DNA from 3 places in the Streptomyces sp. NPDC051315 genome. Region 3 is predicted to be linked to each of the others. Evidence: riboswitches for the same ligand, from Rfam matches in the RefSeq annotation. Region 3 holds a riboswitch; each other region holds the start of a gene.
What was found. A riboswitch is a leader RNA that binds a small molecule or an ion and turns the genes downstream of it on or off. The one in region 3 is predicted to bind thiamine pyrophosphate.
Positions count from the first base shown of each region.

Region 1: another riboswitch for thiamine pyrophosphate. It lies ahead of thiC (phosphomethylpyrimidine synthase ThiC); the one in region 3 lies ahead of ACIBBD_RS18895 (thiamine ABC transporter substrate binding subunit).
Region 2: another riboswitch for thiamine pyrophosphate. It lies ahead of thiO (glycine oxidase ThiO); the one in region 3 lies ahead of ACIBBD_RS18895 (thiamine ABC transporter substrate binding subunit).

Region 1 covers NZ_JBITEN010000003.1:179,311-189,519, forward strand. Annotated here, with positions in the region: gene ACIBBD_RS07170 (metallophosphoesterase) at 262-1,344, shown strand; gene ACIBBD_RS07175 (hypothetical protein) at 1,538-2,419, shown strand; gene ACIBBD_RS07180 (VWA domain-containing protein) at 2,615-4,105, opposite strand; gene thiC (phosphomethylpyrimidine synthase ThiC) at 4,407-6,203, opposite strand; TPP riboswitch at 6,196-6,385, opposite strand; gene ACIBBD_RS07190 (hypothetical protein) at 6,878-7,141, opposite strand; gene ACIBBD_RS07195 (YibE/F family protein) at 7,394-8,647, shown strand; gene ACIBBD_RS07200 (SsgA family sporulation/cell division regulator) at 8,788-9,234, opposite strand; gene ACIBBD_RS07205 (IclR family transcriptional regulator) at 9,334-10,197, opposite strand.
Region 2 covers NZ_JBITEN010000001.1:111,141-121,349, forward strand. Annotated here, with positions in the region: gene thiE (thiamine phosphate synthase) at 1-338, opposite strand, end outside; gene ACIBBD_RS00500 (Rv2175c family DNA-binding protein) at 425-790, opposite strand; gene ACIBBD_RS00505 (NAD(P)/FAD-dependent oxidoreductase) at 922-2,163, opposite strand; partial or broken gene ACIBBD_RS00510 (hypothetical protein) at 2,280-2,672, opposite strand; TPP riboswitch at 2,725-2,836, shown strand; gene thiO (glycine oxidase ThiO) at 2,834-3,997, shown strand; gene thiS (sulfur carrier protein ThiS) at 3,994-4,194, shown strand; gene ACIBBD_RS00525 (thiazole synthase) at 4,198-4,992, shown strand; gene pknB (Stk1 family PASTA domain-containing Ser/Thr kinase) at 5,372-7,309, shown strand; gene ACIBBD_RS00535 (deoxyribonuclease IV) at 7,344-8,222, shown strand; gene ACIBBD_RS00540 (sulfite oxidase-like oxidoreductase) at 8,248-8,880, opposite strand; gene bfr (bacterioferritin) at 9,057-9,536, shown strand; gene ACIBBD_RS00550 (bacterioferritin-associated ferredoxin) at 9,538-9,789, opposite strand; gene ACIBBD_RS00555 (class II 3-deoxy-7-phosphoheptulonate synthase) at 9,948-10,209, opposite strand, start outside.
Region 3 covers NZ_JBITEN010000009.1:124,636-134,844, reverse strand. Annotated here, with positions in the region: gene ACIBBD_RS18935 (murein hydrolase activator EnvC family protein) at 1-20, opposite strand, end outside; gene rpsB (30S ribosomal protein S2) at 299-1,201, shown strand; gene tsf (translation elongation factor Ts) at 1,359-2,195, shown strand; gene pyrH (UMP kinase) at 2,385-3,143, shown strand; gene frr (ribosome recycling factor) at 3,337-3,894, shown strand; gene ACIBBD_RS18910 (phosphatidate cytidylyltransferase) at 3,894-5,075, shown strand; gene ACIBBD_RS18905 (SRPBCC family protein) at 5,238-5,699, shown strand; gene rlmN (23S rRNA (adenine(2503)-C(2))-methyltransferase RlmN) at 6,386-7,492, shown strand; TPP riboswitch at 7,550-7,656, shown strand; gene ACIBBD_RS18895 (thiamine ABC transporter substrate binding subunit) at 7,744-8,820, shown strand; gene ACIBBD_RS18890 (ABC transporter permease) at 8,796-10,209, shown strand, end outside.

The sequences.
Region 1 (10,209 bases), on a different contig from region 3:
CTCCCCCCTGGTTCCGGTGCGTGACGGGTGGCGTGCGGGGCGCGAAGGTGTGGCACGGTGTGCTCGGGTGAATTCGGAGACTGCCGAAGCCAGTCCAATCGGGGCGAAAGCCGCGGTGAACCCGCGGCTTGCTCTGATTCAGCACCCCTGGGTCATCACACGGCACGATTCGCATTCCTATGATGGGCCCACGGCACCGCGGGCCGTCGCGACCAGGCAGTCCGAAGCGGTGCAGATGCGGCGCGATGGTGGAGGGGTCTGATGACTCAGGGGGCCGGTCAGGGACCCGAGGTGGAGCGTACGGCGACGGTGCGCGATTTCCGGGTGCCTGCATACGTCCACGAGACCGGTCCGTACGCTCACGGCGCGCATCCCGGGAACGCGGCTCCGCCCCTCGAGGATCCGCTGGAGCACCCCGAGGGCTACACGCCCACCCAGCGCGACCTGCCGGTGATCAACCGGGGCGACACGCTCCAGGTGACCGTCGAGCCCGCGGCCGCCCAGGCACCGCAGCCCGCGGCCGGCCCGGGTCCGCTGTTCGTCGTCGGCGACGTGCACGGCTACCTCGACGAACTGATCTCCGCGCTGCAGGACAAGGGCCTCATCGACACGGCCGGCCACTGGTGCGCGGGCACCGCCCGGCTGTGGTTCCTCGGCGACTTCACCGACCGGGGCCCCGACGGCATCGGCGTCATCGATCTCGTGATGCGGCTGTCCGCCGAGGCCGCCGCGGCAGGCGGCTACTGCAAGGCGCTCATGGGCAACCACGAGCTGCTCCTGCTCGGCGCCAAGCGCTTCGGCGACACCCCCGTCAACTCCGGGGCCGGCACCGCCACCTTCCAGGCGGCCTGGCTGCTCAACGGCGGCCAGAAGTCCGACATGGACCGCCTCCAGGACCACCACCTGCAGTGGATGGCCCGTCTCGACGCCGTCGAGGAGGTCGACGGCCATCTCCTCGTCCACTCCGACACCACCGCCTACCTCGACTACGGCGACTCGATCGAGGCGGTCAACGACACCATCCGCGAGACGCTCACCCGCAACGACGCGGACGAAGTGTGGGACCTGTTCCGCAAGTTCACCAAGCGCTTCTCCTTCCGCGACGAGGGCGGCGCCGACGCCGTCCGCTCGCTGCTGGATACGTACGGCGGCACCCGCATCGTTCACGGCCACAGCCCGATCCCGTACCTGCTGGGCGAGGTCGGGTCCGAGGACGGCGAGGACACGGCCGGTCCCGTGGTCGAGGGACCGCACGTCTACGCCGACGGACTGGCCATCGCGATGGACGGTGGCGTGACGATGGCCGGAAAGCTGCTGGTCCAGCAACTGCCGCTGGCTGTCTGACCGTTCACGCGTCCGGTGTCGACCGAACCGGACGCGTCCGCCGACGCCGCAGGCCAGGGGCCAATTTCAGCAAACCCCCTGTTACCTCATGCCGTCGCCGCTCTACCATCGCTCTATCCGTAGCAGGCTCCCCTCCGTTTCTGCCCGACGGCTCGTTGGCATGCGAGCCCCAAGCCCTACGGAGCATCGGGGGATGCACATGAACAGCGTTCCGCGGCACCTGCACAGCGAGGACCGCCAGGAGTACGAGCGGGTCCTCGACGAGGCGCTGCGCTCCGCACCACACCACCCGGAACTGACCGCTGTCGGTCAGCGGCTCAATGTCGAACAGCTGCGCACCATGGCGCTCAACGCCACCGCACTCATCACGGCGGCCGCGGCGACCGAGTACCAGCACTATGTGAAGGTTCGCGAGGAACTGCGCAACCCGGCGCCGTCCACCCCTTCGTCGCCCCCGCACGAGTCCGGCTCCGGTGAGCCGGGTGTGGGCGGGATGGGGCTCGCCACCACCATGGGGGACGCGGCCCAGGTCGCCGAGACCGGAGCGGGCGCCGTCGCCGTCGCCGCCGTCCTCACCCCCGTACTCGCCGGAACCGCCGCGGTGATCTTCCTGCTCGTCGGATACGTCCTCCGGATGCTCGACCCCGAGCAGTCGTTCGCCCAGGCCATGGTGACCACCGGATGGGCGTTCGGGGGCATCGCCGCGGCCTCGATCCTCGTCGCCACCGTCGGACTCCTGCTCACCGCCCTGCGCAACCGGCCCTCCCTGGAGGCCGGACCGTACGCCGAACTGAGCGAGGAGGTGGCCCGAGCCAAGGAAGCCTGGCGGAAAGCCCTGCTGGAACGGGGCATCCTGCCGTTTCTGCGCGAGGCCCTCGCCGACCCCGGCGCGGCCGCCGCACTGCACTCCGAACCGGCCCCACCGGCGCCCAGCGGCCGTCTGCCGAAGATCGGCTACGACCGTCCGGGATTCAGCAGCCCCGACGACGGACGCTCGGCCGGTTCGCGTCCCAGCTTCAGCAGCCCGGACTACACCAGCCCGGACTTCGGAGGCCCGGAACACCAGCCGGAATAGGCCTTCGGCTTGCGCCCCCGCCGCAGGGGAGCGCAAGCCGGACGCCCGGCCGGCCCGGATCGGGGGAGTCACCCGACCGTGCGGCGGGACCGCCGCGCCCCGGTCGTGGCGAGCGCCCGTCCCGACGGCCGGCCCGTCACGCGCCGCCGGCCCGTCGCCGTCGGCGCCGCCCGCGCGCAGGCAGCATCGGCGAGGTCAGAGGATGCCCGCCCGGCCCGCCGCCGTGACCCAGGACGGGAACTCGGACAGGAGTCGGTCGTACAACTCCTGGTCCGGGACGGTGCTGATGTCGTCCACGGCGAAGAAGCCGACGTTGTCCACGCGGCGCCCCGGAAGGGTGTCGAAGCGTTCCAGCACCCCGTAGTTGGACCGGCCGAGGCCCACGAACTGCCAGAAGATCGGCTCCTCCACCGCGGCACGCAGTTCCCGTTCGATCGCGGCGTCCCGGTAGACACCGCCGTCGGAGAAGAACAGCACCAGGGTCGGAGCGGCCGCCGGATTCTCCCGTACGTACTCTCTGACCTGGGCGATCGCCTTCTGCTCCTCGTTCTGGATGCCGACCGTCCGCATGTCGACCTGCCCCGGCTCCAGACCCTTCCTCGGCTTCTTGCCCCGGCGGAAGAGGCTGATCTCTCCCACCCGTACATGCAGCCGCAGCCACTCGGGGAGCTCCCCCAGACGCAGGTCGGGAAGGCGGGCCGCGTGGGAGGCGAACGTCCAGGCCTGCATCTCGCCGTCGTCGTCGAGCTGGGCCGCCACGGCCGCCATGCGCTCCACGACGTCCGCCACCACGCCCCGGGAGTAGAGGAAGGCCATGGAACCGGAGGCGTCCAGGACGAGGATCACCCTTGCTCTCACCCCCGCCGCTCCCCGTTTGCTCAGACTGACGGCCACCTGCTCCTTGCGCAGGGACAGCCGCTTGCGCATGTCGACGGGGAGCCGCTCCTCACCCTTGGTCAGGCGAGGGGCGGAAGGGGGCTGGGCGGAAGGCGCAGGGGAAGGGGTCTGGGCGGGAGGGGCCGGCCGGACGGGGGGTGTGGGGGGAGGCGGTGCCTGGGCGATGGGGGGTGTCGTCGGCGAGGCGGTCGTTGTGGGAAAGGCGGTCGTCGAGGACGAGGGGACCGGCGACGCCGGGGAGACGGTTGCTGACGGATCGTCATCGATGGTGATCCCGAAGTCGGTGGCCAGTCCCGCCAGCCCGGAGGCATACCCCTGCCCTACCGCACGGAACTTCCACCTCCCCTCGCGCAGGTACAACTCGCCGCCGATGAACGCCGTTTCCATCTCCCCCTGCATCTCGAAGCGCGCGAGCTCGGCCAGGCTCCCGGCGTCGAGCAGCCTCAATGTCAGGCCGCTGACCTGCCCGAAGGTGCCCCCGTCCGCCGACGCGCACAGCTCCACGCGCGTGACGGCACTCTCCAGCGCACGCAGGTCGACCTCCACCGCGTCCGTCGTGACACCGGCGTCGCTGCGCTTCCCCAGGTGGGTCACGGCATCGGAGGCATGCCGCGGCTGGTTGTAGAAGACGAAGTCCCGGTCGTCCCGCACCCTCCCGGCCGCGGTCAGCAGCAGTGCCGACGCGTCGACATCCGGCCCACCGGCCCTCTCGGTCCAGCTGATCTCGACGCGCACGGCCGACGCGTCGACCGGCAGATTGGCGCCCTTGCTCATGGATCGCGCTGTCATGGAGCCAGTCTGCCGACCCACGCCCGCCGAGCAACCGTCTTGGCATGACCGGGCACGGCCACACCGCGGTCAGGGGAGACCCGCATCCCCCGTGCCGGCGGCACTGTCAGGAGCGGCCCCCTGTGCTCCGACGCCGGGGTTCGGCCGCCGTGGGCACAGGGGTGGTGCTCGCCGGGGCTCACCTCACCGGCGAGCACCCCACTTGAATTGAGGCGAGGGCGGGCCCGCCGCGGTGGGCCCGCCGCGGCGGTGTGAGCCGACGCGGGCGGGCACGGGCCGGCGGGGCCGCGGCAGGTGGAGGTCAGTCCGCCAGCGGCAGATACACCCTGTTGCCCGCCGCCGCGAACTCCTTCGACTTCTGGGCCATCCCCTCCTCGATCTCCGTGCGCGTCCCACCGTGTTCGCGGCGGATGTCCTGGGAGATCTTCATCGAACAGAACTTCGGCCCGCACATAGAGCAGAAGTGAGCGGTCTTGGCCGGCTCCGCCGGCAGGGTCTCGTCGTGGAACTCGCGGGCCGTGTCCGGGTCGAGGGCCAGGTTGAACTGATCCTCCCAGCGGAACTCGAAACGGGCGTCGGACAGCGCGTCGTCCCATTCCTGCACACCGGGATGCCCCTTGGCGAGGTCGGCTGCGTGGGCGGCGATCTTGTAGGTGATGACGCCGGTCTTGACGTCGTCACGGTTGGGCAGGCCCAAGTGTTCCTTGGGCGTGACGTAGCAGAGCATGGCCGTGCCCCACCAGGCGATCATCGCGGCACCGATGCCGGAGGTGATGTGGTCGTACGCCGGCGCGACGTCCGTCGTCAGTGGGCCGAGCGTATAGAACGGAGCTTCATCGCAGATCTCCTGCTGAAGGTCGATGTTCTCCTTGATCTTGTGCATCGGGACATGTCCCGGGCCCTCGATCATCGTCTGAACATGGAAACGCTTCGCGATCCGGTTGAGTTCCCCGAGCGTGCGCAACTCCGCGAACTGCGCCTCGTCGTTGGCGTCCGCGATCGAGCCGGGCCGCAGGCCGTCGCCGAGCGAGTACGTGACGTCGTAGGCGGCGAGGATCTCGCAGAGCTCCTCGAAGTTCTCGTAGAGGAACGACTCCTTGTGGTGGGCCAGGCACCACGCCGCCATGATCGAGCCGCCGCGCGAGACGATGCCGGTCTTGCGGTTCGCCGTGAGCGGGACGTACGGCAGGCGCACGCCAGCGTGGACCGTCATGTAGTCCACGCCCTGCTCGGCCTGCTCGATGACCGTGTCCTTGTAGATCTCCCAGGTCAGCTCCTCGGCCTTGCCGTCGACCTTCTCCAACGCCTGGTAGAGCGGCACCGTGCCGATGGGGACGGGAGAGTTGCGCAGGACCCATTCGCGCGTGGTGTGGATATTGCGGCCGGTGGACAGGTCCATGACCGTGTCGGCGCCCCAACGGGTCGCCCAGGTCATCTTCTCGACCTCCTCCTCGATCGAGGAGGTCACGGCGGAGTTGCCGATGTTGGCGTTGACCTTCACCAGGAACCGCTTGCCAATGATCATCGGCTCGATCTCCGGGTGGTTGACGTTCGCGGGCAGGACCGCCCGGCCCGCCGCGATCTCCTCACGGACCACCTCGGGTGCCACGTTCTCCCGGATGGCCACGTACTCCATCTCGGGGGTGATCTCTCCTCGGCGTGCGTACGCGAGCTGCGTGACCGCCTTGCCGTCGCGACTCCGGCGCGGCAGCCGGGGACGCCCCGGGAAGACCGCGTCGAGGTTGCGCAGCCCACCGCGCGGCGAGGTGTGCTTGATGCCGTCGTCCTCAGGACGGACGGGGCGGCCCGCGTACTCCTCCGTGTCGCCGCGGGCGATGATCCAGTTCTCCCGCAGTGGCGGTAGGCCCCTGCGGACGTCGGTTTCCACGAGCGGATCGGTGTATGGGCCGGAGGTGTCGTACAGCGTGACCGACTGCCCGTTGGTGAGGTGCACCTGACGGACCGGCACCCGCAGGTCGGGGCGCGGGCCCTCGACGTACGCCTTGTGCCAGCCGATGGACTTCCCGGCCTCCCCGTTGGCGGAGATCTCGGCGGAGATCTGCGTGGAGGCAGGCGTGCGTGCGTCCTTGTTGGTCATGAGACCTACTCCCTACGCCGGCATTACCCGGTAACAGGTTCAGCGGTCGACGCAGCGGCTACCGTCTGCCGGCGTTTCATGTGAAACATCACTCGATACCGATGACGTTCCACGTGAAACATCGCAAAGACGGAGGTCAGCGCCCTCTCAGCCCGGTGCTCCGAGCTCCCGCGTGTGCAAAGGTTGACCCCACGCTAGCGGCAATTCGGGCGCGGTGAACAGAGGGCCCCCCTCGTTCTTGCGATGATCGGTCGGTGACCACGACACACCATCCCCCGTTCCCACCGCCCGAGCCGCCCCGCGGAACGGGTGCCGGACGCGGCCAGGGTCCCGGCTCCGGCCGTGACCATGGCCCGGGTGCCGGACGCGGTGCCGATGCCGGATCCGGTCCTGGTGCCGGGTCCGGTCCTGGCGCTGGTGGTCGGCCCGGGTCCGGTGCCGGTGATCAGTCGGCTCCCGGTGCCGGTGGCCAGTCCGGTCCTGGTGCCGGTGGTCGGCCCCGTCCTGGCGACGGCCGCGATTTCAGCAGCGGGCAGGCCCAGGGTCCCGGATGCGGCGGCGGTCGTCCTGACTTCGGTGGCGTGCAGAGGCCTGGTGGCGCGCAGAGGCCTGCTGGCGCTCAGGCGCCGGGAGGTGGCTACGGCGGGCCCGGTTTCGGTGGCGGTGAGCACGGCTCACGCGGCGCCGGGCTCGGGCACGGTGGTGGCGAGCAGGGCTCCCGTACCTCCGGGCCGGGTCCTGGCGCCGGCGAGCGCGGTCCGGGTGGAGCCGGTCCCGGTGGCGTCGCTCCCCGTGGCGCCGGTCCCGGCGGAGGCGGTCCCGGCGGAGGCGGTCCCGGCGGAGGCGGTCCCGGCGGGAGCGGCCCCCGTGGCGGGTATGAGGGTGGTCACGGCCATGGTCACGGTCACGGCCCTGACGACGGGCACAATGGCGGGCACGGCCCCGGTTCCGGGGGCGGTTACGGCCAGGGTTCCGGTGGCGGCCCCGGTTTCGGTGGCGGCTACGGCCAAGGTTCCGGTGGCGGGCAGGGCCCGGACTCCGGTGGCGGCTACGGCCCGGGGCACGGTGGCGGCCACGGCCCCGGTTCCGGTGGCGGCCACGGGCACGCGCACAGCCACGGTCACGGTCCGGCCGCCCCCGTCTCCCAGCACCTGCGCAAGGTCATCGCGGCGATCCTCATCCCCTTCGCCGTGGCCGTGCTGACCGGACTGGTCGTGCTGTGGCCCGGCGGTGCTCCGCCGCACGAGCGCACGGGCGTCGGCTTCGACCGGCAGACCCAGCAGGCGACGGTCACCAAGGTCGTGAGCGTGAGCTGCTCGTCGGTGAACGCCTCCGGCGGCACCCCGACCGGCGACACCTCCACGGCCGAGGGCTCCTCCGCCCAGCAGCAGGCGAACGGCACCTGCAAGCAGGCCACGATCCGGGTGGACAGCGGCAAGGACAAGGGCCGTACCTTCACGGAGATCGTGCAGCCCGACCAGTCACGGCAGCTGGAAGAGGGTCAGGAGGTCGTGGTCGCCTACGAGCCCTCCGCGCCGAGGGACCTGCAGTACTCGGTCACCGACGTGAACCGCCGCCTCCCCCTGGGACTGCTGGCCGCCATCTTCGCCGTCGCCGTCGTGGTCGTCGGGCGACTGCGGGGCGTCATGGCTCTGGTCGCGCTGACCATCAGCTTCCTGATCCTCAACTTCTTCATCCTGCCCGCGATCCTGCAGGGGTCGAACCCGCTGGTCGTGGCCGTGGTGGGCGCCAGTGCCATCATGCTGATCGCGCTCTACCTGTGTCACGGCCTCTCGGCCCGCACCTCGGTCGCGGTACTCGGGACGCTCATCTCGCTGTTGCTGATCGGCGTCCTCGGCTCGTGGTTCAACGACTGGGCCGCGCTGACCGGCAACACGGACGACAACACCGGTCTCATCCACGGCCTGTATCCGTCGATCGACATGAGCGGTCTGCTGCTCGCCGGCATCATCATCGGCTCGCTCGGTGTTCTCGACGACGTGACGGTCACCCAGACGTCGGCGGTCTGGGAGCTGCACGAGGCCAACCCGTCGATGGGCTGGCGCGGGCTGTACCGGGCCGGCATCCGGATCGGCCGGGACCACATCGCCTCCGTGGTCAACACGCTGGTCCTCGCCTACGCCGGCGCGGCACTGCCGCTGCTGTTGCTCTTCTCGATCGCCCAGAGCAGCGTCGGCACGGTCGCCAACAGCGAGCTGGTCGCCCAGGAGATCGTGCGCACGCTGGTGGGCTCGATCGGTCTGGTCGCGTCGGTGCCGGTGACCACGGCCCTGGCGGCCCTGGTGGTCTCGGCCGACCGACCGCAGCCCGGTACGGCAACCGGTACGGCCCCGGACGCGGCGCCGGGGACAGCGCCGGCCGGTGCGGGCGGCCCGGTGCCCCAGGCAGCCCGGGGCGGTCGCGGCAGGCGGCGCAAGCGCTGACGCGGTGGGCGTGCGAGCCGGTACCGACGGCCGGTCCGCACGTCCGTCGCTTCCCATTCCCGGGCCACGGGTAAGGAGAAGCGTTCCTGCACCTCCCCACCCATGCCGAAGCGTTCCGCCACCGTTCGCCGCCGCACCCCTCAGCCGGCGCTCTGCTCCTCCGCCAGGATCCGGTCCAGCGCCTCGTCGAGATGAGCGTCGAAGTCGGCGAGTGCGCCCTCCTGGCCCAGTGGCACCAGCTTGTCGGTGCGGTCGAGGAAGGCGACGAGGGGTGCCGCCGAGGAGCGGAACACCGCCTGGTCGCCCCCTACCTGAAGCCGGATCAGCACCTCGCTCAACGAGTCCGGGTCGACCGGTGAGACCCGGACGTCCCCCTCGCCGCACGGTCTGCCCACTCCGTCGATGAGCAGCTCCCGCCCGAACGCCCAGGTCACCGGAGCATCACCGGGGAGGTGAAAGGTGAGCCGTACGGCGTAGGGATCGCAGGTCTCATAGCCCAGTTCCACCGGGATACGGAACGAGAGCTCCTCGGAGACGAGAAAGCTCATCATGACCTCTGCCTGTACTGCTTGTACGGACTCGCGCATCGCCTAACCCCGTCATGGCCGTCGAATGGCTGGGAATCAACCCCTGACATTGCAAGGCATCTTGCTGAACGTACACAACAGATCACAAGGAGTGAGTTTTCAGATACTGATAGAGATCGCGAGTGATCCCAGCATCCGTCCGACCTCGTCCTGCAGTTGCCGGGCGGCCGACAGCAGTCGGTCGGCCTGGTGGGCGGGGAGGGAGATGGCCATGGTGGCGGCGGTGGTGCCCACGGTGATGGGAATGGCGGCGCACACCGTGCCCAGCGCGTACTCCTGCCGTTCGACGACCGTGTCCATCCGACGGACGCGGTCCAGCCTCCGCATCAGGGTGTGGTCGTCGCGCACCGTGTACGGGGTGATGGACTGCACGGGGTAGCGGTCCAGGTGGTCGCGGCGGGACTCCTCGTCGAGCTGCGACAGCAGGCACTGGCCGATGGCGTGCGCGTGCCCGGTCTCACGGAAGTCGGCCCATTCCTCGACCGCCGGGTTGCCGGGGGTGTCGGAGACGCACATGACCTCGATCTCGCCCTCGCGGTACACGGCGTAGTACACGGGCACACCGATCGAATCCCGCCAGTGGGCGAGCGTGTCGACGACCGTGCTGCGACGTTTCTGCGCCGCTCCGCTGCTGCCCAGCCGCTCGGCGGCCTCACCGAGGAAGAACAGCCCTTTCTCCCGGCGGAGATAGCCCTCGTGGACCAGGGTGCGCAGCAGGTGGTACGCCGTGGGAAGCGCGAGACCCGTCTCGCGGGCCAGTTGTTTGGCCGGGGCTCCGCACGCGTGCTCGGCGACCCTCTCCAGCAGACGCATCGCACGCTGCACGGAGCCGATGAGCGTGGTCGCGGGCTGCGGCTGTTCGGGGACGCCGGCACCCGGCGGACGCTGGAGCGGGGGCGCGGTGGAACAGCGGCGGGCGGGGGGTGCGTACGGTTCCGCTGAGGCGGTGTCAACGGTGGCCAAGGGTCACTCCCG
Region 2 (10,209 bases), on a different contig from region 3:
CGGCCTATGAGGACGTCGGCGCCGAGCACGGCCCGGGCCGCGGGGACCGGCAGGTCGCCCTGGCCGAGGTGGAGGACGTCGGAGCCGGCGGCGTGGGCCACGTCCGCGCGGTCGTTGACCGCGAGCAGCTTGCCGTGGCGGGCGCAGGCGTCGGCGAACACCTCCAGGTGTTCCAGCTCCTCGGCCGCCTCCATGCCCTTGTCGCGCAGCTGGACGATGTCGACGCCGCCCGCGAGGACCGCGTCCAGGAACTCCGGGAGGTCGCCCTGGCGCTTCCGGGCGTCCGTGCAGAGGTAGAGGCGCGCCTCGGCGAGGCGGGTGCGGGCGGTGTCGGGCATGCGTGGGTCCCCCGGGGGCGGTGGGTACGGCCGCGGCGGCGCGCGCCGCCGCGGCCGTACACCAGGCGGTTGTTCGGATCAGCGGGTCAGACGGCCAGCGCCTGGGCGCGGCGCTTCACCTCCGTGCCGCGATTCTCGCTCAGGGCCTGCGCCGGGGTGCCGGGCAGGCTCGGGTCGGGGGTGAAGAGCCACTCGATCATCTCTTCGACCGTGAAGCCGTCGTCCCGCAGCAGCGTCAAGGTGCCGGCCAGGCCCTTGACGACCTTGTCCCCGTCGATGAAGGCGGCGGGGACGTGCAGCGCGCGGTTCTCGCCACGGCGCACGGCGACGAGCTGGCCCTCCTTGACCAGCTGCCGGACGCGCGTCACCTCGACGCCGAGCTTCTCGGCGATGTCGGGCAGGGTGAGCCAGGCGGGGACGAGAGCATCGATCTTTGCGTCAATCTCGGTCACGGGAACAAGCCTGCCATCTGCCACTGACAGTCGGAAGCCGGGTCACCCCGGCAGGCCCGATCGGCAAGGCGTTCGGATCGGGCCGTCACCGCGGTCTTCCCTCCAGGCGGGCCCCGGCGCCTCCCCTCGGATCAGGCCGTCGCCGCCTTCAGCGGTCTCGCCGGGTCCACGAGCAGCCGCGGGTCCATCGGGGTGCCGGCCTCGATCAGCCTGCGCCCCTGGGCGAGGTCGCGCGGGCGGCCCACCGCGAGGAGGGCGACCAGCCGGTCCTCACGCAGCCAGCACACCGTCCAGGCCGGTCCGGACGGGTCGCCGCGCCACAGGGTGGCGTCGGCACCGGTGTGGTGGCCGGCGTACTGGACGAAGCGGTCGAACTGCTCCGACCAGAAGTACGGGACCGGGTCGTAGACCGCCGGGGGCTCGCCGGTGGCCTCGGCGAGGATGTTCGCGGCGACCGTGCGCGGGCCCTGGAGGGCGTTGTCCCAGTGGTGGACGAGGAGCCGCTCGCCGTACCTCCCCGACGGGAAGGAGGCGCAGTCGCCGACCGCGTACACGTCCGGCGCGGAGGTGCGGAGGTGGACGTCGGCCACGACCTCGCCCTGCGGGCCGAGTTCGATGCCGGAGCCGGCCAGCCAGGCCGTGGCGGGGCGGGCCCCGATACCGACCACGACGGCGTCGGCGGGCAGCCGCGAGCCGTCGTCGAGGACGACCGCGCCGGGCTCGACGCGCTCCACGCGCGCGTGGGTGCGCAGTTCGGTGCCGCTGTCGGCGTACCAGGCGGCCATCGGGGCGGCGACCTCGGCGGGCAGGGCGCCGGCCAGCGGCCGGTCGGCGGCCTCGACCACGGTGACCGCGCAGCCCGCCTCGCGCGCGGCCGTGGCGAACTCGGCGCCGATCCAGCCGGCGCCGACGACCACGATGTCGCGCTGCCGGGCGAGCACGGGCCGCAGCCGTTCGGCGTCGTCGAGGGTGCGCAGCAGGTGGACGCCGGGCACGCCCTCGGCACCGGGCAGCCGGATCGGTTCGGCGCCGGTGGCGAGGACGAGGACGTCGTACGGGACGGGGCCGGTCTCGGTGTCCAGTTCGTGGTCGGCGGTGCGTACGCCGAAAGCCTCGCTGCCCAGTCGGAGCCCGATGGCGAGGCTCTCGAAGTCGACGTCGAAGGCGGAGCCCTCCGCCTTGCCGAGCAGGACGGCCTTGGACAGCGGGGGCCGGTCGTAGGGCTGGTGGGGTTCGGCGCCGATCAGGGTCACCGGGCCGGTGAAGCCCTGTTCGCGCAGGGCGACCGCGGTCTGCACCCCCGCCATGCCCGCGCCGACGACGACCACGCGCCGCACCGGCGGCCTGCTCTCTTCCTGCGTCTGCTCGCTCACCTGATCACCTTAGACACCTGACGATTCGTCAGTCATCCGTCGTGCTCCGTGACCTGCTCCACAACGCCCGCGTCGGCATGCTCAGCGCCGCGCTCCCCCGCGCCCGCGCCGGCACGCTCGTCGACCTGCTCCACCACGCTCGTCCCGCTGCCCGGCTGCGACTCCCACTCCCACGCCTCGTCGAGGCGCAGCCGGCCGTCGGGCAGCTCCACGACCGTCGAGACGCAGTGCCCGGAGGACGTCGTCCCGTCGTGCTTGAGCTGGACGTACCGGAAGTCGAGCCGGTCCCCCTCCCGCGTACCCACCAGATGCCCGCGCACGACGTCCCCTCCCGCGTAGTCGGCCCAGATCACATGGTCCCGCTCGTGGTACGCGAAACGGGTGCGGGTGCCGACCTGGCCGGGGGCCTGGTCGGCGACGGGGGCGAGGACGAGACCGTCGAGGGACCTGTGGGACGGGGCGTGGTCCCCCGTTCGGGAGTGGTGAGGGGAGACGGGCGGGCGGGGCACAGGCGGAGGCTCCCTTACTGAGTCGTGCGGGGTCGGGCTAGGGTGGCCAACGTAGAGCACTCGCGGGAGCCCGGACGCACCGGGCTGAGAGGGAGGCTGGCGGCCTCCGACCGTACGAACCTGATCCGGGTCATGCCGGCGAAGGGAGGGGCTGGACGCCCATGTCCTCACGTACGTCAGACGTCCTCGTCGTCGGGGGCGGCATCATCGGGCTCGTCACGGCGTGGCGGGCCGCGCAGCGCGGGTTCGCCACGGCGGTGGTGGACCCGGAACCGGGCGGCGGGGCCGCGCAGGTGGCGGCGGGGATGCTGGCCGCCGTCACCGAACTGCACTACGGCGAGCAGACACTGCTCGGCCTGAACCTCGCGTCGGCCCGCCGCTACCCGGACTTCGCGGCCGAACTCACCGAACTGACCGGCCACGACCTCGGCTACCGCCGCTCGGGCACGCTCGCGGTGGCGATGGACGCCGACGACCGCGCCCATCTGCGCGAACTGCACGCCCTGCAACGGCAGTCGGGGCTGGAGTCAGAGTGGCTGTCCGGGCGGGAGTGCCGGCGCCTGGAGCCGATGCTCGCGCCGGGGGTGCGCGGTGGGCTGCGGGTGGACGGCGACCACCAGATCGATCCGCGGCGGCTGGCGGGGGCGCTGGTGGCGGCGTGCGAGCGGGCGGGCGTGGTCTTCCACCGGACCTGGGCCGACCGGCTGTCCGTGGTGGCCGGCCGGGCCGCCGGGGTCCTCACGCGCGCGGGTGCGGCGTTGGGCGCGGGGCAGGTGGTGCTCGCGGCCGGCAGTCTCAGCGGGCGGCTCGCCGGGGTGCCGGACGAGGTGCTGCCACCGGTGCGGCCGGTGAAGGGGCAGGTGCTGCGGCTGACCGTGCCCCAGCGGTACGCGCCGTTCCTGACCCGGACGGTGCGGGCCGTGGTGCGCGGCAGCCAGGTGTACCTGGTGCCGCGGGAGGACGGCGAGCTGGTCGTCGGGGCGACCAGCGAGGAGCTGGGCTGGGACACGACGGTGACGGCGGGCGGCGTGTACGAGCTGCTGCGGGACGCGCACGAGCTGGTGCCCGGGATCACCGAGCTGCCGCTGACGGAGACCCGCGCGGGACTGCGTCCGGGGTCGCCGGACAACGCGCCGCTGCTCGGGCCGACCGAGCTGGACGGGTTGCTGCTGGCGACCGGGCACTACCGCAACGGCGTCCTGCTCACGCCCGTGACCGGTGACGCGATGGCGCATGTCCTGGCCACCGGTGAACTCCCCGACGAGGCCCGTCCGTTCACACCCCGGCGCTTCGGCGCCGCCGCACTCTCGGAGCAGCGCGCATGAACATCTCCGTCAACGGGGAAGCCCGGGAGGTCGCTCCCGGCACCGCCCTCGACGCCGTCGTACGGTCCCTGACCGCGGCGCCCTCCGGGGTGGCCGCCGCGCTCAACGAGACCGTCGTCCCGCGCGCGCGATGGTCCGCCACGGCCCTCACCGAAGGGGACCGTGTGGAAGTCCTCACGGCCGTCCAGGGAGGCTGAGCCATGGCCGACGATCCCTTCGTCCTCGGCGGTACGACCTTCTCGTCCCGTCTGATCATGGGTACGGGCGGTGCGCCCAGCCTGGAGGTGCTGGAGCGGGCGCTGGTCGCCTCCGGGACCGAGCTGACGACCGTCGCGATGCGGCGGGTGGACCCCTCGGTGCACGGCTCGGTGCTGTCGGTGCTGGAGCGGCTCGGGATCCGGGTGCTGCCGAACACGGCGGGCTGCTTCACCGCCGGGGAGGCCGTCCTGACGGCGCGCCTCGCGCGGGAGGCGCTGGGGACCGACCTGATCAAGCTGGAGGTCATCGCCGACGAGCGGACCCTGCTGCCGGACCCGGTCGAGCTGCTCGACGCGGCCGAGACGCTGGTCGACGACGGGTTCACGGTGCTGCCGTACACCAACGACGATCCCGTGCTGGCGCGGAAGCTGGAGGACGTGGGGTGCGCGGCGGTGATGCCGCTGGGATCGCCCATCGGGTCGGGGCTCGGGATCCGCAACCCGCACAACTTCCAGCTGATCGTCGAGCAGGCGCGCGTGCCGGTGATCCTGGACGCGGGGGCCGGTACGGCGTCGGATGCGGCGCTGGCGATGGAGCTGGGGTGCGCGGGGGTGATGCTGGCGTCGGCGGTGACGCGGGCGCAGGATCCCGAGCGGATGGCTCTGGCCATGCGGGCGGGGGTGGAGGCGGGCAGGCTGGCCCGGCTGGCGGGGCGGATCCCGCGGCGTCACTTCGCCGAGGCGTCGTCTCCCGCGGAGGGCTTGGCCGTGCTGGACCCCGAGCGACCTGCGTTCTGACCGCGGCTCCGGTCCCGCCCCGACTCCCGCCCACGCACCACCGCTCCCCATCGAACCAGAGGTGACCGTCGCCCGGGGCCCCGAGCCCCGTCGGCGGCGGTCGCGCCGTGCGGCGCCGGAGCCCGAGCACCCCGCAAGCGTGACCGCGGCTCCGGTCCCGCCCCGACTCCCGCCCACGCACACCACCCGATTCCCGTCGGACAAGAGGTGACCGTCGCCCGGGCGCCCGAGCCCCGTCGGCCACGGTCGCGCCGTCGGCCGCTGCCGCCCCGTCGGCGGTTGCCGCCCCGTCCGGCGCCGGTCACAGCTCCGCTTCAGTCATGCCCCGATCAGGGCGGAAGAGGGGGGAGTGTCCGTGGGGGCTCGTACACTCGCGTGCGTGGACACGACCCTTCAGGACCCTCTGGTCGGGCAGGTGCTCGACGGGCGTTATCGCGTGGACGCGCGGATCGCGGTCGGCGGGATGGCCACGGTCTACCGGGCCGTGGACACCCGCCTCGACCGGGTCCTCGCGCTCAAGGTGATGCACCCGACGCTCGCCACGGACGCCTCGTTCGTGGACCGCTTCATCCGCGAGGCGAAGTCCGTCGCGCGCCTGGCGCACCCGAATGTCGTCCAGGTGTTCGACCAGGGGACCGACGGATCGTACGTCTACCTCGCCATGGAGTACGTCGCCGGCTGCACCCTGCGGGACGTGCTGCGGGAGCGCGGGGCGCTGCAGCCGCGGGCCGCGCTGGACATCCTCGAACCGGTGCTCGCCGCGCTCGGTGCCGCGCACCGGGCCGGGTTCGTGCACCGGGACATGAAGCCCGAGAACGTGTTGATAGGGGACGACGGGCGGGTCAAGGTCGCCGACTTCGGGCTCGTACGGTCCGTGGACACCGTCACCAGTACCACCGGTGCCGTCCTCGGCACCGTCGCGTACCTCGCGCCCGAGCAGATCGAGCAGGGCACCGCGGACGCGCGCGTGGACGTGTACGCGTGCGGGGTCGTGCTCTACGAGATGCTCACCGGTGACAAGCCGCACGACGGGGACTCCCCCGCCATCGTGCTGTACAAGCACCTGCACGAGGACGTGCCCCCGCCCTCGGCCGCCGTGCCCGGCCTGCCGTACGAGCTGGACGACCTGGTCGCCTCGGCCACCGCCCGCACCCCGGACGTCCGGCCGTACGACGCCGTGGCGCTGCTCGCGCGGGCGCGGGAGGCACGCGCCGCGCTCGGCGCCGAGCAGCTGGACGCGCTGCCGCCGCAGGCCCGCTCCGCCGAGCACGACAACGCCGAGGACCGGACGAGCGTGATCCCGCGCTCACTGACCGTGCCCCGGCCGCTGCCGGTCGACGAGGACGCGGACCGCGCGGGCGAGGACGCGATGAACCGGACGTCCCGGTTCGGGGCGGAGCCTCCCCTGCCTCCCCGGCGCCGTTCCGGGCCGCCCCGGCGCGGGCTGCTCGCGATCGTCACCGCCGTCCTGCTGGTGCTCGGCGTCGGCGCGGGCGTCTGGTACATCAACTCCGGCCAGTTCACCAAGGTGCCGGCGGTCCTGACACAGACCCAGGCGCGGGCCGAGCAGCGGCTGGAGGCGGCCGGGCTCGAGGTCGGCGCGGTCAAGCACGAGTACAGCGACACCGTCAGGCGCGGCACGGTGATCAGTACCGACCCTGAGCCGGGCAGCCGCATCCGCAAGAACGACGCCGTGACCCTCGTCGTCTCCGACGGCCCCGAGACGGTGAAGGTGCCGTACCTGAAGGGCACCCGGCTGGCCAAGGCCAAGGCACGGCTGAAGGAGGACGGTCTGGAGCCGGGCATGGTCAGGGAGGCGTTCAGCGAGGACGTCGCCAAGGGCGCCGTGATCAGCAGCGACCCCGAGGCGGGCACCGAGCGGCGTGCGGGCTCGGCGGTCGCCCTCGTCGTCAGCAAGGGCAGCCCGGTCGACGTCCCGGACGTCACCGGCGACGACCTGGACGACGCCAGGGCCGAGCTGGAGGAGGCCGGCCTCAAGGTGAAGGTCTCCGCCGAGAGGATCAACTCCGAGCACGACAAGGGCCAGGTCGCCGCCCAGTCGCCGGGCCCGGAGAAGCAGGCCGCCGAGGGTGACACGGTCACGCTGACGCTGTCCAAGGGTCCGGAGATGGTCGAGGTCCCGGACGTGGTGGGCGCGAGCGTCGACGACGCGAAGAAGCTGCTTCAGGGCTCCGGCTTCGCGGTCAAGGAGGACCGGGGCCTGCTGGGGCTGTTCGGGGACACCGTGAAGAGCCAGTCCGTGGAGGGCGGCGAGACCGCGCCCAAGGGGTCGACGATCACGATCACCATCCGGTGACCGGCCGCTCGGCGCGGCATGACACCCTGAACGGGTGAGTCCCCAGCACCCCTTCCCCTCCCGCAACCCCGTCGGCGGCCATGTCCCGGTGGCCGGCGGTCTGCACTCGGTGGGCCTGTCGTACGCCCACGACCTCAAGGCCGAGACGGTCCAGGTCTTCGTCGCCAACCCGCGCGGCTGGGCCACCCCGGCCGGGAACCCTCGGCAGGACGAGGCGTTCCGGCAGGCGTGCGCGCAGGCGTCGATCCCGGCGTACGTGCACGCGCCGTACCTGATCAACTTCGGCTCGCACACCGAGGCCACGGTCGAGAGGTCGGTGGAGTCGCTGCGGCACTCGCTGCGCCGCGGGCGGGAGATCGGCGCGCTGGGCGTGGTGGTGCACACCGGGAGCGCGACGGGCGGGCGGGAGCGGTCCGTGGCGCTGAAGCAGGTCCGCGAGCACCTGCTGCCGCTGCTGGACGAGCTGACCCACGACGACGATCCGTTCCTGCTGCTGGAGTCCACCGCCGGCCAGGGCGCCTCGCTCTGCTCGCGGACCTGGGACTTCGGGCCGTACTTCGAAGCGCTGGACGCCCATCCGAAGCTCGGGGTGTGTCTCGACACCTGTCACATCTTCGCGGCCGGGCACGACCTGACCGGACCGGCCGGCATGCACCAGACCCTCGATCTGCTGGTGGACACGGTCGGCGAGGGCCGGCTGAAGCTGATCCACGCCAATGACTCCAAGGACGTGGTCGGCGCCCACAAGGACCGGCACGAGAACATCGGCGCGGGCCACATCGGCGAGGACCCGTTCCGTGCCCTGATGACCCACCCGGCGACCGCGGGCGTCCCGCTGGTGATCGAGACGCCCGGTGGCAAGGAGGGGCACGCCGCGGACGTGGAGCGGCTGAAGAAACTCCGGGACGGCTGAGGGACCGGGCCCCCGCCCCACGGCGTCAGAGCTCGGGGCCCTCGCCGGGTTTCTCCTGGTAGGAGTACCGCTGTTCCTTCCAGGGGTCGCCGATGTTGTGGTAGCCGCGCTCCTCCCAGAAGCCGCGGCGGTCCGTCGTCATGTACTCGACGCCGCGGACCCATTTCGGGCCCTTCCAGGCGTAGAGGTGGGGGACGACCAGGCGGAGGGGGAAGCCGTGTTCCGCCGTGAGCAGTTCGCCGTCCTTGTGGGTGGCGAAGATGGTGCGGTCGGAGGCGAAGTCCGACAGACGCAGGTTGGAGCTGAAGCCGTACTCCGCCCACACCATCACATGGGTGACATCGTCCGCGGGCGGCGCGATCTCCAGGATGGTGCGGGCCGGGATCCCGCCCCACTCGGCGCCGAGCATGCTGAACTTCGTCACGCAGTGCAGATCGGCCACGACGGTGGTGTGAGGAAGGCTGGTGAATTCCTCGTGGGTCCAGCAGTGCTTCTCGCCGTCGGCGGTGGCGCCGAATACCCTGAACTCCCAGCGTTCGGCCCGGAACTTGGGTACCGGACCGTAGTGTGTGACGGGCCAGCCCCGCTGCAGTCGCTGCCCCGGCGGAAGCTCGGACGCTGCTGCTTCTCCTGGTTCTCGCTCCACCGGATGACCCATGACTCCATCCTGACAGACCCGGGGCGATGCGGATGACCAGGCATGTCCAGAATCGGACAACTCCCACTAAGCCTGGTCTAACTTACTAAGTACGCACTTACTGGACGATCTTCGACACCCGGTGCAATCATGCGGCGGCAACCTCCTTTTTTTCCCACGTGGAAGGAGCCTCTGCGATGCAGGGCGACCCCGAGGTCATCGAGTTCCTCAACGAGCAGCTCACCGCCGAGCTCACCGCCATCAACCAGTACTTCCTCCACGCCAAGATGCAGGAGAACTTCGGCTGGACGAAGCTCGCGAAGTACACGCGGCACGAGTCCTTCGACGAGATGAAGCACGCCGAGATCCTCACCGACCGGATCCTGTTCCTGGAGGGCCTGCCGAACTACCAGCGCCTGTTCCATGTGCGGGTGGGCCAGACGGTCAAGGAGATGTTCGAGGCGGACCGGCAGATCGAGGTCGAGGCCATCGACCGCCTCCGGCGCGGGATCAAGGTGATGCGCGAGAAGGGCGACATCACGTCCGCGAACATCTTCGAGTCGATCCTCGAGGACGAGGAGCACCACATCGACTACCTGGACACCCAGCTGGAACTGCTGGAGAAGCTCGGCGAGGCGCTCTACCTCGCACAGCTGATCGAGCAGCCGGAGAGCTGAGCTACGCCGCTTCCTCGAGGTCCTCGTACTCCTCGAGCCCGGCGACGACCGGCTTGCCCTGGTCGGCGAGCTCGCGGCGCGGACACGCGCCCCGGCCGAGGATCGCCTGGATCCGGCGGACGCAGGAACCGCAGTCCGTGCCGGCCTTGCAGGCGGAGGCGATCTGGCGGGGTGTACAGGCTCCGTTGTCCGCGTGCTGTCGGACCTGCGCTTCGGTCACACCGAAGCAGCTGCAGACGTACACGCGGTTCACCTCCCGCCGAGATCGATAAGGCAAACCTAACCTTACCCGGCGCTCCATGGCCGCAAAAGAGGAGTGGGGCGCGGATCGCATGTGATCCACGCCCCACTTCACGCCCCTGTAACAGGTGACCCCGTCACCGGCCCCTGTACATCACCGGCCCCGGCACCTCACTGGTCCCGGTACATCTCCGCGACCAGGAAGGCCAGGTCGAGCGACTGGCTGCGGTTCAGCCGCGGGTCGCAGGCCGTCTCGTAGCGCTGGTGCAGGTCGTCGACGAAGATCTCGTCGCCGCCACCCACGCACTCGGTGACGTCGTCACCGGTCAGCTCGACGTGGATGCCGCCCGGGTGGGTGCCGAGGGCCTTGTGGACCTCGAAGAAGCCCTTGACCTCGTCCAGCACGTCGTCGAAACGGCGAGTCTTGTGACCG
Region 3 (10,209 bases):
GTGTATCGCTTCAGGCGCATGCGGAAAGCTTCGCGTGGGGCCGCCGGTCAGGGTCCCAACCTGTGGACAACCCTCCGCTTGTGGACAGCCGCGTCACCCGGTGCTCGCCGGGTCCCGTACACTTTCTCTGGCGATCCGGGTCACCGGGTCGACTTCGCACGCCCCGGTACCGGGGCCGACAACGGTCGGTCTCCGGTATCTGCGCCCCTCGGTCCTTCGTGGCTCGGCGCACGCGGGCGTCAGGCGCGGGAGCCGTCCGGCTCCCGCGGCACAACCGAGAAACCCAAGGAGAACGGCCATGGCCGTCGTCACGATGCGGGAGCTGCTGGAGAGCGGCGTCCACTTCGGTCACCAGACCCGTCGCTGGAACCCGAAGATGAAGCGCTTCATCTTCACCGAGCGCAACGGCATCTACATCATCGACCTGCTCCAGTCGCTGTCGTACATCGACCGCGCCTACGAGTTCGTCAAGGAGACCGTCGCCCACGGCGGCACGGTCATGTTCGTCGGCACGAAGAAGCAGGCGCAGGAGGCCATCGCCGAGCAGGCCACCCGCGTCGGCATGCCCTACGTGAACCAGCGCTGGCTGGGCGGCATGCTCACCAACTTCTCGACCGTCTACAAGCGTCTGCAGCGCCTCAAGGAGCTCGAGCAGATCGACTTCGAGGACGTCGCCGCGTCGGGTCTGACCAAGAAGGAGCTCCTGGTCCTCTCGCGTGAGAAGGCCAAGCTCGAGAAGACCCTCGGCGGTATCCGCGAGATGTCCAAGGTCCCCAGCGCCGTCTGGATCGTGGACACCAAGAAGGAGCACATCGCGGTCGGCGAGGCCCGGAAGCTCAACATCCCGGTCGTCGCCATCCTCGACACCAACTGCGACCCCGACGAGGTCGACTACAAGATCCCGGGCAACGACGACGCGATCCGCTCCGTCACCCTGCTCACCCGTGTGATCGCCGACGCCGTGGCCGAGGGCCTCATCGCCCGCTCCGGTGTCGCCACCGAGGGCAAGGGCGAGAAGGCCGCGGGCGAGCCGCTGGCCGAGTGGGAGCGCGACCTGCTCGAGGGCGAGAAGAAGGCCGAGGAGACCCCGGCTGCTGAGGCCCCCGCCGCCGAGGCCGCCGCTGAGGCGCCCGCCGCCGAGGCTCCCGCTGCCGAGGCGCCGGCCGCCGAGGCCCCGGCCGCCGAGGGCGAGCAGGCCTGACCGTCAGCGTGCGTGGTTGACGGCGGGAGCGGCGACATGAAGTCCGCTCCCGCCGTTCACCCGTAGGTCAGCGGCGAGTCGGAGATCTACATCTTCATGTGGATCACTGACCCGCAGATCTCCGTTCTTCCAGACTTCGAGAAAGACTCACAGACTCATGGCGAACTACACCGCCGCCGACGTCAAGAAGCTCCGCGAGCTCACCGGCGCCGGCATGATGGACTGCAAGAAGGCGCTGGACGAGGCCGAGGGCAACGTCGAGAAGGCCGTCGAGGCGCTCCGCATCAAGGGCCAGAAGGGCGTCGCCAAGCGCGAGGGTCGCTCCGCCGAGAACGGCGCCGTGGTCTCGATCATCGCCGACGACAACTCCTCCGGTGTCCTCGTCGAGCTGAAGTGCGAGACGGACTTCGTCGCCAAGGGCGAGAAGTTCCAGAGCGTCGCCACGGCCATCGCCGAGCACGTCGCCAAGACCTCCCCGGCCGACATCGAGGCCCTGCTCGGCTCGGAGATCGAGCCCGGCAAGACCGTCCAGGCGTTCGTGGACGAGGCCAACGCCAACCTCGGCGAGAAGATCGTCCTGGACCGCTTCGCGCAGTTCACCGACGGCTTCGTCATCGCGTACATGCACCGCACGATGCCCGACCTGCCGCCGCAGATCGGTGTCCTCGTCGAGCTGGACAAGCCGAACGCCGAGGTCGCCAAGGGCGTCGCCCAGCACATCGCCGCCTTCGCGCCGAAGTACCTCTCCAAGGAGGACGTGCCGGCCGAGGTCGTCGAGTCCGAGCGCCGCATCGCCGAGGAGACCACCCGCGCCGAGGGCAAGCCCGAGGCCGCGATCGCCAAGATCGTCGAGGGTCGCCTGAACGGCTTCTTCAAGGACGCCACGCTGCTCGGCCAGCCGTACGCGCTCGACAACAAGAAGTCCGTCCAGAAGGTCCTGGACGAGGCCGGTGTCACCCTGAAGCGCTTCACGCGCATCAAGGTCGGCATCTGAGTCCGTACCGCGACGGACGCCCGGCCCCGATAGGGTCGGCAGCAGTCGTCCGGGTACGTCGTCACTGGACGTGTGACGGACGACAGCAGATCTGACGAGGAGGCCATTGCCGCGCACGGGTTGCGAACGACACCCCACCGGCAGTGGCCTTCTTCGTATGTGCACCACGTGAAAGAGGCGGGATCTCCCATGACCACCAAGGCCCAGAAGAGCGACGACGGCAAAGTACGCGGCCGGTTCCTGCTGAAGCTGTCCGGAGAGGCATTCTCCGGCGGTGGCGGCCTGGGCGTGGACCCCGACGTGGTGCACAAGATCGCCCGCGAGATCGCGGCCGTCGTGCGCGACGGCGCGCAGATCGCGGTCGTCATCGGCGGCGGCAACTTCTTCCGCGGCGCCGAACTCCAGGTGCGTGGCATGGACCGGGCCCGCTCGGACTACATGGGCATGCTCGGCACCGTGATGAACTGCCTCGCCCTCCAGGACTTCCTGGAGAAGGAGGGCATCGACAGCCGCGTGCAGACCGCCATCACGATGGGTCAGGTCGCCGAGCCGTACATCCCGCTGCGCGCGGTGCGTCACCTGGAGAAGGGCCGCGTGGTGATCTTCGGCGCCGGTATGGGCATGCCGTACTTCTCCACCGACACCACCGCCGCGCAGCGCGCCCTGGAGATCGACGCCGAGGCGCTGCTGATGGGCAAGAACGGCGTGGACGGCGTCTACGACTCCGACCCGAAGACCAACCCGGAGGCGGTCAAGTTCGACTCCCTCGGTTACGGCGAGGTCATCACGCGCGAGCTGAAGGTCGCCGACGCCACCGCGATCACGCTCTGCCGCGACAACAAGCTCCCGATCCTCGTCTTCGAGCTTCTGGCCGAGGGCAATATCGCGCGGGCCGTCAAGGGTGAGAAGATCGGCACGCTCGTGGGTGACCAGGGCAGCCAAGCCTGAGCAGTGAACCCCCGGTCCGACCGGTGAAACCCCCGGTGCGCACGACAACACCGGACCGGGGGACGGACCCTGGTCGGGGGATGGACAATGTCCTGCCGGTCGGGAACCGTGCAGGAAGAAGACGCGACGCAGCCGGCCGCCGCCCCCGCAAGGAACCGCAGCCGGGCCTACTCAAGACACGCAGGAGCAAGTGGTGATCGAAGAGACCCTCCTCGAGGCCGAGGAGAAGATGGAGAAGGCCGTCGTGGTCGCCAAGGAGGACTTCGCCGCGATCCGCACCGGCCGTGCGCACCCGGCGATGTTCAACAAGATCGTGGCCGACTACTACGGCGCGCCGACGCCGATCAACCAGCTGGCTTCGTTCTCCGTGCCGGAGCCGCGCATGGCGGTCGTGACCCCGTTCGACAAGAGCGCTCTGCGCAACATCGAGCAGGCGATCCGCGACTCCGACCTCGGCGTCAACCCGAGCAACGACGGCAACATCATCCGTGTGGTGTTCCCGGAGCTCACCGAGGAACGCCGCCGTGAGTACATCAAGGTCGCCAAGGGCAAGGGCGAGGACGCCAAGGTGTCCATCCGCTCCGTCCGCCGCAAGGCCAAGGACGCCATCGACAAGCTCGTCAAGGACGGCGAGGTCGGCGAGGACGAGGGCCGCCGTGCGGAGAAGGAGCTCGACGACACCACCGCGAAGTACGTCGCCCAGGTGGACGAGCTCCTGAAGCACAAGGAAGCGGAGCTGCTCGAGGTCTGATGAACGACTCTTCCTGGGGCGCTCCGCCGCACGCCGGTTCACAGACCGGGTACTGGGGGCCCACCGACCGGGGATCTGTCCAGGGGGCCGCCCCGGCGGGTCCCGCGTACGATGCGCCTGAGGCGCAGCAGACTCGCCCCATGCCCATCGTCCCCGACGTACCCGCTCACGGCGGAAACCAGGATGACGACCGGGGGGCCGCCCGGCTGGGCGGCCCCTTGTTCCGAGACGAGACGTTCCACGGCGGGACGTCCCCGCACGAGACGTTCCGCGACGAGACCCCGTCGGCTCAGCCCCATGCGGCGGTGCCGCAGAATCCGGATCCCATGCCCGACTCCCCGCAGCCGGCGCCCGCACCGCAGAAGAAGAGCGCGGGCCGAGACCTGGGTGCTGCCATAGGTGTCGGCGTCGGGCTGGGCGCGGTGATCGTCGCCTCGCTGTTCGTCGTCAAGGCCGTGTTCGTCGGCGTGATAGCGGTCGCCGTCGTCGTGGGCCTGTGGGAGCTGACCAGCCGGCTGCAGGAGCGCAGGGGCATCAAGGCGCCGCTGGTGCCGCTCGCGCTCGGCGGTGCGGCGATGGTCGTCGCCGGGTACGTCCGGGGCGCCGAGGGCGCGTGGGTCGCCATGGCCCTGACCGCGCTGGCGGTCCTGGTCTGGCGTATGACGGAACCGCCGGAGGGTTACCTCAAGGACGTCACGGCCGGCCTCTTCGCGGCCTTCTACGTCCCGTTCCTGGCCACCTTCGTCGCCCTGATGCTCACGGCCGACGACGGGGCCCAGCGCGTGCTGACGTTCCTGCTCCTGACGGTCGTCAGCGACACCGGCGCGTACGCCGTCGGATGGCGCTTCGGAAAGCACAAGCTCGCTCCGCGCATCAGCCCCGGCAAGACCCGTGAGGGCCTGCTCGGGGCGGTGTCGTTCGCGATGGTCGCGGGCGCGCTGTGCATGCAGTTCATCATCGAGGACGGCACCTGGTGGCAGGGCCTGCTGCTGGGCCTCGCCGTCGCGGCCAGCGCCACCCTCGGCGACCTGGGCGAGTCCATGATCAAGCGGGACCTGGGCATCAAGGACATGGGCACGCTGCTCCCGGGTCACGGAGGCATCATGGACCGGCTGGACTCCCTGCTGCCCACGGCGCCGGTGGTGTGGCTGCTGCTGGTGCTGTTCGTGGGAGCCGGCTGACGGTTCCGTCCGCGGCCGAGCGGGCCGTGGTCGAGCGGGCCTCCGTCCAGGGCAGGGCGGGGGCCCGCTGTCGTGTCCACGAGTGGTCTCTCCCGGGGACGGGTGGGACGATTCTGCTGGAACCGCTCACAGGGGGGATCCTCCGGAAGGGGGCGGGCACCCATGTCCGACTTCCGCGAAACGATCGACATCGACTGCACCCCCGACGAGGTCTGGACGTACGTCGTCGACTCATCCCACCTGCCCGAATGGCAGGCGAGCGCGGTCGCGGCCGAGTCACTCGACGAGGGCCCGACGGGTGTCGGCTCCCGGGTCCGGGTCACCCGGCACGTCGGCAGCCGCGAGATCCCCATGACGATGCGGTACACGGAGTACGACCCGCCGCACGCCTGGGGCATGCAGGGCATCGACGGGCCCATCCGCCCGCACGTCCACGGCGAGATCACCCCGCTCGACGACGGCCGCCGCTCGCGCGTGACGCTGGAGGTCGACGTCGAGGGCAAGGGCATGGGCAAGGTCCTGCTGCCCCTGGTCGTACGCCCCCAGATGCGCAAGGAGCTGCCGGACAACGAGCGGAGGCTGAAGGAACGGCTGGAGCGCGGCGGCGGGATCGGGGCACCGTAGCGGGATCGGTGCACCGTAAAGGATCTGCGACACGGAGGGCTGTCTTGTGCCCGCTGGGCCGTCTCTGGGCGGTCAGGGCTCCTGGGCCGGGCCGAAGACACCGTCCAGGGCCCGGCGGGCGCGCTCGCTGCCGCTGAGAGGCCACCGGGGAGCTCACGGTGCCGCCCAGCACGCCGCCACCCGGGGGCGTTCCTTCCAACCGCAATGGAAGGGAACCACCATCAGGGCCGCGTTCATGAGGAGCGGCACCGTGAGCTCCCCGACGGGGCAGACGCCGACCGAGGCGGCCACCGGGAGGAACGGGCCGCCGCAGGGCAGCGGCTGGTGTAGTGCGGCGGTGAGTTTTCCGGACCGCCTTCTGCTCCCAGTGCCATGGCGCTCGCCCGTGGGGGCCGGGCGTCCCCGCCGGGTTGGATGGGATCCACGGCTTTGTTCCGGACAGTCCTCCGGCCCTTTGACTGCTTCGACGAATCCGTGGCTCCACGCCGGGCCGGGCCCCGAGGCTCTTCCGACGCGGTTGAGGGGCGCCGTCCGAGCAGGAGCCGGAGACCACTGCTGAAGGCTGCCCCGGGCCGCCCCCGGGCCGTGCGAAACCGACCAGCGCTGACAGACGCCGCCCACGGGTGATCACCCCCACCCCGCTCCGGCCCGGGACACCCGAGTCGATCTGCGACACTGGACGTGTTATGCCGAAGCCCGGAGAACTCACTTTCGTCGCCCCCCGCGGAGCCAAGAAGCCGCCGCGGCATCTCGCCGACCTCTCGCCCGCCGAGCGGAAGGAGGCGGTGGCGGAGATCGGTGAGAAGCCGTTCCGGGCGAAGCAGTTGTCGCAGCACTACTTCGCGCGGTACGCGCACGACCCGGCGGAGTGGACCGACATCCCCGCCGGGGCACGCGAGAAGCTGCGCGAGGCGCTGCTGCCCGACCTGATGACCGTGGTCCGGCACCTGTCGACCGACGAGGGCACCACCCGCAAGACGCTGTGGCGGCTGTTCGACGGGACGCTGGTCGAGTCGGTGCTCATGCGGTATCCCGACCGGGTCACCATGTGCATCAGCTCGCAGGCGGGGTGCGGGATGAACTGCCCGTTCTGCGCGACGGGGCAGGCGGGTCTCGACCGGAACCTGTCGACCGCGGAGATCGTCCACCAGATCGTGGACGGCATGCGGGCGCTCAGGGACGGGGAGGTCCCGGGCGGACCGGCGCGGCTGTCCAACATCGTCTTCATGGGCATGGGCGAGCCCCTCGCCAACTACAAGCGGGTCGTCGGCGCGATCCGTGCCCTCACCGACCCGGCGCCGGACGGGCTCGGGCTGTCGCAGCGCGGGATCACCGTGTCGACCGTGGGGCTGGTTCCGGCCATCCACCGCTTCTCCGACGAGGGCTTCAAGTGCCGGCTCGCGATCTCGCTGCACGCGCCGGACGACGAGCTGCGCGACACCCTCGTCCCGGTGAACACCCGGTGGAAGGTGCGCGAGGTGCTCGACGCCGGCTTCGAGTACGCCGAGAAGTCCGGGCGGCGGCTGTCCATCGAGTACGCCCTGATCCGTGACATCAACGACCAGGCCTGGCGGGGCGACCGTCTCGGGCGGCTGCTCAAGGGCCGTCCGGTGCACGTCAACCTGATCCCGCTGAACCCGACCCCGGGCTCGAAGTGGACCGCTTCCCGGCCGGAGGACGAGAAGGCGTTCGTCGAGGCCATCGCGGCGCACGGGGTGCCCGTCACCATCCGGGACACCCGTGGCCAGGAGATCGACGGGGCGTGTGGTCAGCTCGCCGCCACCGAACGGTAGTCTGACCGGCGTCAGCACCACCATCGGTATTCGGCACCTTCACAGTCAGACACCTTCATATTCCGACAGGGGAGCGCCACAGCGCTGAGAGTGCGGCAACCGGCCGCAGACCCTCTGAACCTCGCCCAGGTCATTCTGGGTAGGAAGTTCGGTCATCACTCGAGCTGTTGCGCCCTGCCCGGGACCGGCGGATCTTCGCGGGTCCCGGGCAGGGCCGCGTCTCTTCCTGGCCCACCCCAGGAGGAAAACCAGTGCACACCAAGACGTTCCTGGCCGCGGCGGTCGGCCTCGGTCTCGTCACGCTGTCCGCGTGCGGTTCGACCGGGTCCGGCGGTGACGGCTCCGGCTCCAAGACCGTCACCCTCGTCAGCCACGACTCGTGGGCCGTCTCCAAGACCGTGCTCGCGGACTTCGAGAAGCAGTCCGGCTACACGGTCAAGGTCCTCAAGGACGGCGACGCCGGGCAGGCCGTCAACAAGGCCATCCTCACCAAGGACAACCCGCAGGGCGACGTCTTCTTCGGCGTCGACAACACACTCCTGTCGCGGGCCCTGGACAACGGGCTGTTCCAGTCGTACGAGGCCAAGGGGCTCGACCAGGTCGACGCCCGGTACCAGCTCGACGCGGACAAGAACCGGGTCACGCCCGTCGACCACGGTGACATCTGCGTCAACTACGACAAGAAGTACTTCGCCGACCACAAGCTGGCCCCGCCGGCCTCCTTCGACGACCTGACCAAGCCCGCCTACAAGAACCTGCTGGTCACCGAGAACGCCTCCACCTCCTCGCCGGGCCTCGGCTTCCTGCTCGGCACCGTCGCGAAGTACGGCGACGACGGCTGGGAGGGGTACTGGTTGAAGCTCAAGGCCAACGGCGTGAAGGTGGTCGACGGCTGGGACCAGGCCTACAACGAGGAGTTCTCCGGTTCGGCCGGCGGGAAGAAGGCCGGCGCCGACCGGCCGCTCGTCGTCTCCTACGCCTCCTCGCCGCCCGCCGAGGTGATCTACGGCGACCCGAAGCCGACGACCGCCCCGACCGGTGTCGCCGCCGGCACCTGCTTCCGGCAGATCGAGTTCGCGGGGCTGCTGAGCAACGCGAAGAACAGCGCGGGCGGCAAGGCCCTGATCGACTTCCTGATCGGCAAGGAGTTCCAGGAGGACATGCCGCTCAACATGTTCGTCTACCCGGTGGTGAAGGGCGCCGCCGTGCCCGCCGAGTTCACGCGGTACGGCCCGGCCGCCGAAAACCCCGAGACCATGGAACCGGCGAAGATCGCCGCCGAGCGCGACGGCTGGGTCAAGTCGTGGACCTCGCTCGTCCTGAAGTGACCGACGCGCGCACCACCCGGCGCGGGAACGCGGCGCGGCTCGGACTGATGGCCCTGCCCGTCGCGTTCTTCGGCGTCTTCTTCGCCTACCCCGTCGCCGCGATCGTCTCGCGCGGGCTGGGCGGCGACGGGGGCCCGCACCTCGGGCGGCTGTGGGACGTGCTCGGGCAGTCCGACATCCGGCACGTGCTGTGGTTCACCACCTGGCAGGCGCTCGCCTCCACCGCGCTCACCCTCCTGCTCGCCCTGCCCGCCGCGTACGTCTTCGCCCGCTTCACCTTCCCCGGCCGGCAGATCCTGCGGGCCGTGGTGACCGTCCCGTTCGTGCTGCCGACGGTCGTCGTGGGTACGGCGTTCCTGGCGCTCCTCGGACGGGGCGGGCCGCTCGACGAGCTGTGGGGCGTACGGCTGGACACCACGGTGTGGGCCATCCTGCTCGCGCACGTCTTCTTCAACTACGCGGTCGTCGTGCGGACCGTGGGCGGGCTGTGGGCGCAGCTCGACCCGCGGCAGGAGGAGGCGGCACGGATGCTGGGCGCGTCGCCGTCGCGGGCCTGGCGTCAGGTCACGCTCCCGGCGCTCGCGCCCGCCGTGGCGGCGGCCGCGCTCATGGTCTTCCTCTTCACCTTCACCTCCTTCGGCGTGGTCCAGATCCTCGGCGGGCCGACCTTCTCGACCCTGGAGGTCGAGATCTACCGGCAGACCTCGGAGATCTTCGACCTGTCCACGGCGGCCGTCCTCACGATCGTGCAGTTCGCTTCCGTCGGCGCGATCCTCGCCGTGCACGCCTGGACCGTACGGCGGCGGGAGACCGCGCTGCGGCTGGTGGACGCCTCCGTGACGGCGCGGCGGCCGCGCGGGGCCGGGCAGTGGGTGCTGCTCGCCGGGGTCCTCGCCACCGTGGTCGTGCTGGTCCTGCTACCGCTGGCGGTGCTGGTGCAGCGCTCGCTGGACGCCCCCGACTTCGCCTACTACCGGGCGCTGACCAGGAACGACGGCAACGTCTTCCTCGTCCCGCCGATCGACGCGATCGGCAACTCACTGCAGTATGCCCTCGTCGCCACCGTCATCGCCGTGCTGGTCGGCGGGCTGGCGGCCGCGGCCCTGACCCGGCTGCCCCCTTCCCGGCCCCGCGCGCACGGGGGCGCCTTGGTCGCCGCCCGCTTCGTCCGCGGGTTCGACGCGCTGCTGATGCTGCCGCTCGGCGTCTCCGCCGTCACCGTCGGCTTCGGTTTCCTGATCGCGCTCGACGAACCCCCGCTGAACCTGCGCGGCGCCTGGATCCTGGTGCCGCTCGCGCAGGCGCTGGTCGGCGTCCCCTTCGTCGTGCGGACCATGCTGCCCGTGCTGCGGGCGGTGGACGAACGGCTGCGGGAGGCGGCGGCGGTGC